2 regions of the Bacillus sp. LJBS17 genome follow, and region 2 is predicted to be linked to the other one. Evidence: a T-box and tRNA genes for the amino acid it is inferred to sense, from the RefSeq annotation. Region 2 holds a T-box; the other holds one or more tRNA genes.
The links. The T-box of region 2 lies ahead of serS (serine--tRNA ligase). A T-box ahead of a tRNA ligase gene usually reads a tRNA of that ligase, here a tRNA-Ser.
Positions count from the first base shown of each region.

Region 1: it has a tRNA-Ser gene. The T-box ahead of serS (serine--tRNA ligase) is inferred to sense a tRNA for this amino acid. The anticodon was not compared.

Region 1 is NZ_CP079759.1:515,231-518,496, forward strand. Features, by position in the region: gene KXZ66_RS02635 (Tex family protein) at 1-1,150, shown strand, start outside; gene cmpA (cortex morphogenetic protein CmpA) at 1,160-1,273, opposite strand; gene KXZ66_RS02645 (SprT family protein) at 1,377-1,829, shown strand; tRNA gene KXZ66_RS02650 (tRNA-Asn) at 1,952-2,026, shown strand; tRNA gene KXZ66_RS02655 (tRNA-Ser) at 2,031-2,121, shown strand; tRNA gene KXZ66_RS02660 (tRNA-Glu) at 2,151-2,222, shown strand; tRNA gene KXZ66_RS02665 (tRNA-Gln) at 2,234-2,308, shown strand; tRNA gene KXZ66_RS02670 (tRNA-Lys) at 2,335-2,410, shown strand; tRNA gene KXZ66_RS02675 (tRNA-Leu) at 2,422-2,503, shown strand; tRNA gene KXZ66_RS02680 (tRNA-Leu) at 2,585-2,668, shown strand; gene KXZ66_RS02685 (GNAT family N-acetyltransferase) at 2,889-3,266, opposite strand, start outside.
Region 2 is NZ_CP079759.1:18,461-21,726, forward strand. Features, by position in the region: gene pdxS (pyridoxal 5'-phosphate synthase lyase subunit PdxS) at 121-1,005, shown strand; gene pdxT (pyridoxal 5'-phosphate synthase glutaminase subunit PdxT) at 1,027-1,617, shown strand; T-box leader at 1,670-1,882, shown strand; gene serS (serine--tRNA ligase) at 1,939-3,216, shown strand.

The DNA.
Region 1 (3,266 bases), 500 kb from region 2:
TGTGTCAGATGAGACTGGAAAAGTCTTGAAAATTGATGTGATCTATCCGCATGCGCCAGTCAACAAAACAAAAGAAGCCCATGAAAAAGTGAAAAAGATTCTTGAGCAGTATCAAGTCGAGATGGTGGCGATCGGAAACGGCACAGCATCCAGAGAAACAGAACAATTCATCGTCAATGTACTGAAAGACATGCCGCGCAAAATTTATTATGTGATCGTCAATGAAGCGGGTGCAAGCGTCTATTCGGCTTCAGAGCTGGCCCGAGAAGAATTCCCTGACCTTAAGGTTGAAGAGCGCAGTGCCGTGTCTATTGCGCGAAGACTTCAAGACCCGCTTGCGGAGCTCGTTAAAATCGATCCGAAGTCTGTTGGTGTCGGACAGTATCAGCATGACGTCAGCCAAAAACGCTTAAATGAATCTCTGCGGTTTGTAGTCGAAACGGTCGTAAACCAGGTGGGAGTAAACGTCAACACAGCCTCCGCCGCGCTGCTTCAGTATGTAGCGGGATTATCGAAGTCTGTAGCAGGCAACGTTGTCAAAAAACGTGAGGAAATCGGAAAGTTTTCAAATCGAAAAGAACTGAAGGACATCCCAAGGCTCGGTGCGAAAACCTATGAGCAATGTATCGGTTTCTTAAGAGTGCAGGAAGGGACAGAGCCTTTGGATAGAACAGGCATTCACCCGGAAAGCTATAAAGAAACAAAAGCGCTTTTGAAAAAACTTGGACTTTCAACAGAACATATCGGCACGGCGGAATTGAAGGACAAAATCAATCAGCTGGCGCTTTCTGAAACGGCAAAAGAGCTGGGAATCGGCGAAATCACTCTGAAAGACATTTGTGAACAGCTGACAAGGCCGGAACGCGATCCGCGCGATGAGGTGCCTAAGCCTTTGCTGAAAACAGACGTCCTTCAGCTGGAAGATTTGAAAGAGGGAATGGAACTGCAGGGCACCGTGCGCAATGTAGTGGACTTCGGAGCGTTTGTTGATATTGGAGTCAAACAAGACGGGCTTGTGCATATCTCAAAATTGAGCAATCAATTCGTCAAGCATCCTCTTGATGTCGTATCTGTCGGCGATATTGTGACAGTTTGGGTTGACGGCGTAGATGTACAAAAAGGCAGAGTATCGCTGTCTATGGTAAAATAAAAGCACTGCTTACGAGCAGTGTTTTTTCCTATAGAAATACCAGCATTGATTCAGCAGTTTAATTTGGTAATTATCTTTTTCAAGGAACGCTTTTTGCATCTGCTTTTTAAGCCAATTTGGCATAGGCTCATTCCTCCTCAGCTTTTATCATAAGAGGGACGGTGATTACCATATTGTATGCGAACGGTGAATTGTCCCGTTCAATGTTTTTTAAGTGAGGTGCACTATGGATAATATAGAGCTTCAAAAGCTGACAGAGGATATTTCTAAAACATATTTTAAAAAGCCGTTCCGCCATCAGGCGCTTTTTAATGACAGGCTTAAAACCACGGGCGGAAGGTACCTGTTAACCTCTCATAACATTGAATTGAACAGAAAATATCTGATTGAACACGGCAGGGAGGAGCTGATCGGCATCATCAAGCACGAGCTCTGCCATTATCATCTCCACCTTGAAGGAAAAGGGTACAAGCACAGAGACAGAGATTTTAGAATGCTATTGCAGCAGGTCAACGCGCCGAGGTTCTGTACACCCCTTAAGAAAAAAGCGGAAAACAAAAAAACTTATATGTATATCTGTACGGCCTGCGGCCAACAGTATATAAAGAAGCGCGCCATGAACCCTGACAGATACAGATGCGGAAAATGCCGCGGAAAAATAAAAAGAATTTTTTCGTGAAAAAGGTTGACGAATATGGCAAGCCTATGTTACATTATAAAAGTCGTCACGAGAGATAAATAAAAATATTTACCTCTTGACACTGAAAATCAAGGCTGATATAATAAGTCTTGTCTCATTATTCCACAGTAGCTCAGTGGTAGAGCTATCGGCTGTTAACCGATCGGTCGCAGGTTCGAATCCTGCCTGTGGAGCCATATTGGAGAAGTACTCAAGTGGCTGAAGAGGCGCCCCTGCTAAGGGTGTAGGTCGCGTAAGCGGCGCGAGGGTTCAAATCCCTCCTTCTCCGCCATAAGATTTCGATATAAGTTCTCAACCATCGGCCCGTTGGTCAAGCGGTTAAGACACCGCCCTTTCACGGCGGTAACACGGGTTCGAATCCCGTACGGGTCATTCCATTTCGTTGGGCTATAGCCAAGCGGTAAGGCAACGGACTTTGACTCCGTCATGCGTTGGTTCGAATCCAGCTAGCCCAGCCATTTTTATTTTTGAAATCTAATAGTAAGAGCCATTAGCTCAGTTGGTAGAGCATCTGACTTTTAATCAGAGGGTCGAAGGTTCGAGTCCTTCATGGCTCACCATTTGTCTTTTTGCGGGTGTGGCGGAATTGGCAGACGCGCTAGACTTAGGATCTAGTGTCTTACGACGTGGGGGTTCGAGTCCCTTCACCCGCACTTTATTTACAAAGTGCACGCAAATCGGTTTTACTAGGTTAAGAGCCTACTAAACCAGCACAAACACAATTTAATGATCACGCGGTCGTGGCGGAATGGCAGACGCGCTAGGTTGAGGGCCTAGTGGGTGAATAACCCGTGGAGGTTCAAGTCCTCTCGGCCGCATCAAGGATACCAAGGGTTTAGAGTACCTTGGTATTTTTTGTGTCTTTTGAACAGAACATATTTTGTGACTAAAACTGTCCATCTACTTAAAGTAAGTGGTCTGATTTGTCCGCGAAAGTATATAGTTAAATAAGATAAAAAGGGCATAGTATATTAGCGTACAAAATATGTTATGCCTTTTTTGTTTTAATAACGCATCCGTTATTTTAAGCGTACAATGTTACTTTATTATGGAATAAAAACAAGTGTCGGTCAGCTTGCTTCCATCTGCGGATAAATCATCATTTCTTAAAGTGCCTTCGAATACAAACCCAAGTTTTTCAGGAATAGCACGACTTTTAAGGTTTGTTGATTCACACCTTATTTCAATTCTTCTAAATTTGATATTGTTTAACCCAAAGTCAGCTAATTTCTTTACTGCTTCTATCATATATCCATTCCCGCTAAATGTGGTATTTCCCCAGTATCCAATTTCACATTTAGGTATGTCCCAGTCAATCCCCTGAAGGCTAGTTATTCCAATAAAGCCCTTGGTATCTTTATTAAAAATAAGAAAACGAAAACTTTCTCTTTTTAGAAAATTTATATAGGCAAGTCT
Region 2 (3,266 bases):
TGATTTTCAAAGCGCTAAAAACCGAATAAAATAGTATATATCCATATGAATTATTGGATTTCTAGGATACAATAAGGATTAGAAATCATATAACTATACCTTGATTAGGGGGACCAAGAAATGGCTCAAACAGGTACTGAACGTGTAAAACGCGGAATGGCAGAAATGCAAAAAGGCGGCGTCATCATGGACGTCATCAATGCGGAACAAGCGAAAATCGCTGAAGAAGCTGGAGCTGTCGCTGTAATGGCGCTAGAACGTGTGCCAGCAGATATTCGCGCGGCTGGAGGAGTTGCCCGTATGGCTGACCCTACAATCGTGGAAGAAGTAATGAATGCAGTATCTATCCCGGTAATGGCAAAAGCGCGTATCGGACATATTGTTGAAGCGCGTGTGCTTGAAGCTATGGGTGTTGACTATATTGATGAAAGTGAAGTTCTGACGCCGGCTGACGAAGAATTTCATTTAAATAAAAATGAATACACAGTTCCTTTTGTATGTGGCTGCCGTGATCTTGGTGAAGCAACACGCCGTATTGCGGAAGGTGCTTCTATGCTTCGCACAAAAGGTGAGCCTGGAACAGGTAATATTGTTGAGGCTGTTCGCCATATGCGTAAAGTTAACGCTCAAGTGCGCAAAGTAGTTGCGATGAGTGAGGATGAACTAATGACAGAAGCGAAAAATCTAGGTGCTCCTTACGAGCTTCTTCTTCAAATTAAAAAAGACGGCAAGCTTCCTGTCGTTAACTTTGCCGCTGGCGGCGTAGCAACTCCAGCTGATGCTGCTCTCATGATGCAGCTCGGTGCTGACGGAGTATTTGTTGGTTCTGGTATTTTCAAATCAGACAACCCTGCTAAATTTGCGAAAGCAATTGTGGAAGCAACAACTCACTTTACTGATTACAAATTGATCGCTGAGTTGTCAAAAGAGCTTGGTACTGCAATGAAAGGGATTGAAATCTCAAACTTACTTCCAGAACAGCGTATGCAAGAACGCGGCTGGTAAGAACATAGGAGCGCTGCTGACATGTTAACAATAGGTGTACTAGGACTTCAAGGAGCAGTTAGAGAGCACATCCATGCGATTGAAGCATGCGGCGCGGCTGGTCTTGTCGTAAAACGTCCGGAGCAGCTGAACGAAGTTGACGGGTTGATTTTGCCGGGCGGTGAGAGCACGACGATGCGCCGTTTGATCGATACGTATCAATTCATGGAGCCGCTTCGTGAATTCGCTGCTCAGGGCAAACCGATGTTTGGAACATGTGCCGGATTAATTATATTAGCAAAAGAAATTGCCGGTTCAGATAATCCTCATTTAGGTCTTCTGAATGTGGTTGTAGAACGTAATTCATTTGGCCGGCAGGTTGACAGCTTTGAAGCTGATTTAACAATTAAAGGCTTGGACGAGCCTTTTACAGGGGTATTCATCCGTGCTCCGCATATTTTAGAAGCTGGTGAAAATGTTGAAGTTCTATCGGAGCATAATGGTCGTATTGTAGCCGCGAAACAGGGGCAATTCCTTGGCTGCTCATTCCATCCGGAGCTGACAGAAGATCACCGAGTGACACAGCTGTTTGTTGAAATGGTTGAGGAATATAAGCAGAAGGCACTTGTATAAAACAGTTGAAAGCTGTGGAAACTTATAGTACATTATAAGCACAAATAAAGATCGAAAAGCGTTGATAGGAACTAGTAGGGAGCCTCTCTTTCTAAGAGAGCCGATGGTTGGTGCGAATCGGTGAAAGATGCTGTCTGAATCCATCCTTGAGCGAAATGCTGAAACAAGTAGGCATTTACGGGATAACCGTTATGTTTGAAAGTGGAAAACGAGTCTTTGATTTGTTTTCAATCAGGGTGGCAACGCGAGAGCTCTCGTCCCTTTATGGGGATGAGGGCTCTTTTTATTTTCGACAAATCAATAAAAAAAGGAGTGTTTCGCATGCTTGATACGAAAATGCTGAGAGCAAATTTTCAAGAAATTAAAGCAAAGCTTGTACACAAAGGCGAAGACTTAACTGATTTTGATAAGTTTGAGGCGCTGGATGATAGACGAAGAGAGCTTATCGGCAAGGTTGAAGAGTTAAAAGGAAAACGAAATGAAGTTTCTCAGCAGGTTGCTGTGCTGAAGCGTGAGAAAAAAGAAGCGGATCACATTATTAAAGAAATGCGTGAAGTCGGCGAGGAAATTAAAAAGCTTGATGAAGAATTGCGAACAGTGGAAGCTGAGCTTGATACAATCCTTCTCTCAATCCCGAATATTCCGCATGAGTCTGTACCTGTCGGTGAAACAGAAGACGACAACGTAGAAGTGCGTAAATGGGGTGAAAAGCCTTCATTTGCTTATGAGCCGAAGCCGCACTGGGATATTGCGGATGAGCTGGGTATTCTGGATTTTGAACGTGCTGCCAAAGTAACAGGAAGCCGTTTCGTGTTCTATAAAGGCTTAGGTGCTCGTCTGGAGCGTGCGCTTTATAACTTTATGCTTGATCTGCATGTGGATGAGTATAACTACACTGAAGTGATCCCGCCATATATGGTAAACCGCGCAAGCATGACGGGAACGGGGCAGCTTCCTAAATTTGAAGAGGATGCATTTAAAATCAGAGAAGAAGATTATTTCTTAATTCCAACGGCGGAAGTGCCGATTACAAACATGCATCGCGATGAAATCCTTTCAGGTGACAGCCTGCCGATCAACTATGCGGCATTCAGTGCTTGCTTCCGTTCTGAAGCTGGTTCAGCAGGACGTGACACACGCGGATTAATTCGTCAGCACCAATTTAATAAAGTTGAGCTTGTAAAGTTTGTGAAGCCTGAAGATTCTTATGAAGAATTAGAGAAGCTTACAAACCAAGCAGAACGGGTTCTTCAGCTGCTTGAGCTTCCATACCGTGTCATGAGCATGTGTACGGGTGACTTAGGCTTTACGGCTGCGAAAAAATACGATATCGAAGTTTGGATTCCAAGCCAAGACACATATCGAGAAATCTCTTCTTGCAGCAACTTCGAAGCGTTCCAGGCGAGACGTGCGAATATTCGTTTCAGACGTGAAGCTAAAGGCAAGCCTGAGCATGTACACACACTGAACGGTTCAGGACTGGCGGTTGGAAGAACAGTTGCCGCTATCTTAGAAAATTATCAGCAGGAAGACGGAAGCGTTGTGATTCCGAAAGTGCTCCGTCCTTATATGGGGAATAGAGAAGTAATGAAACCGTAAATTATGGAAAGGCGTGCCTGACAAGGTGCGCCTTTTTGCTTATGTAAACA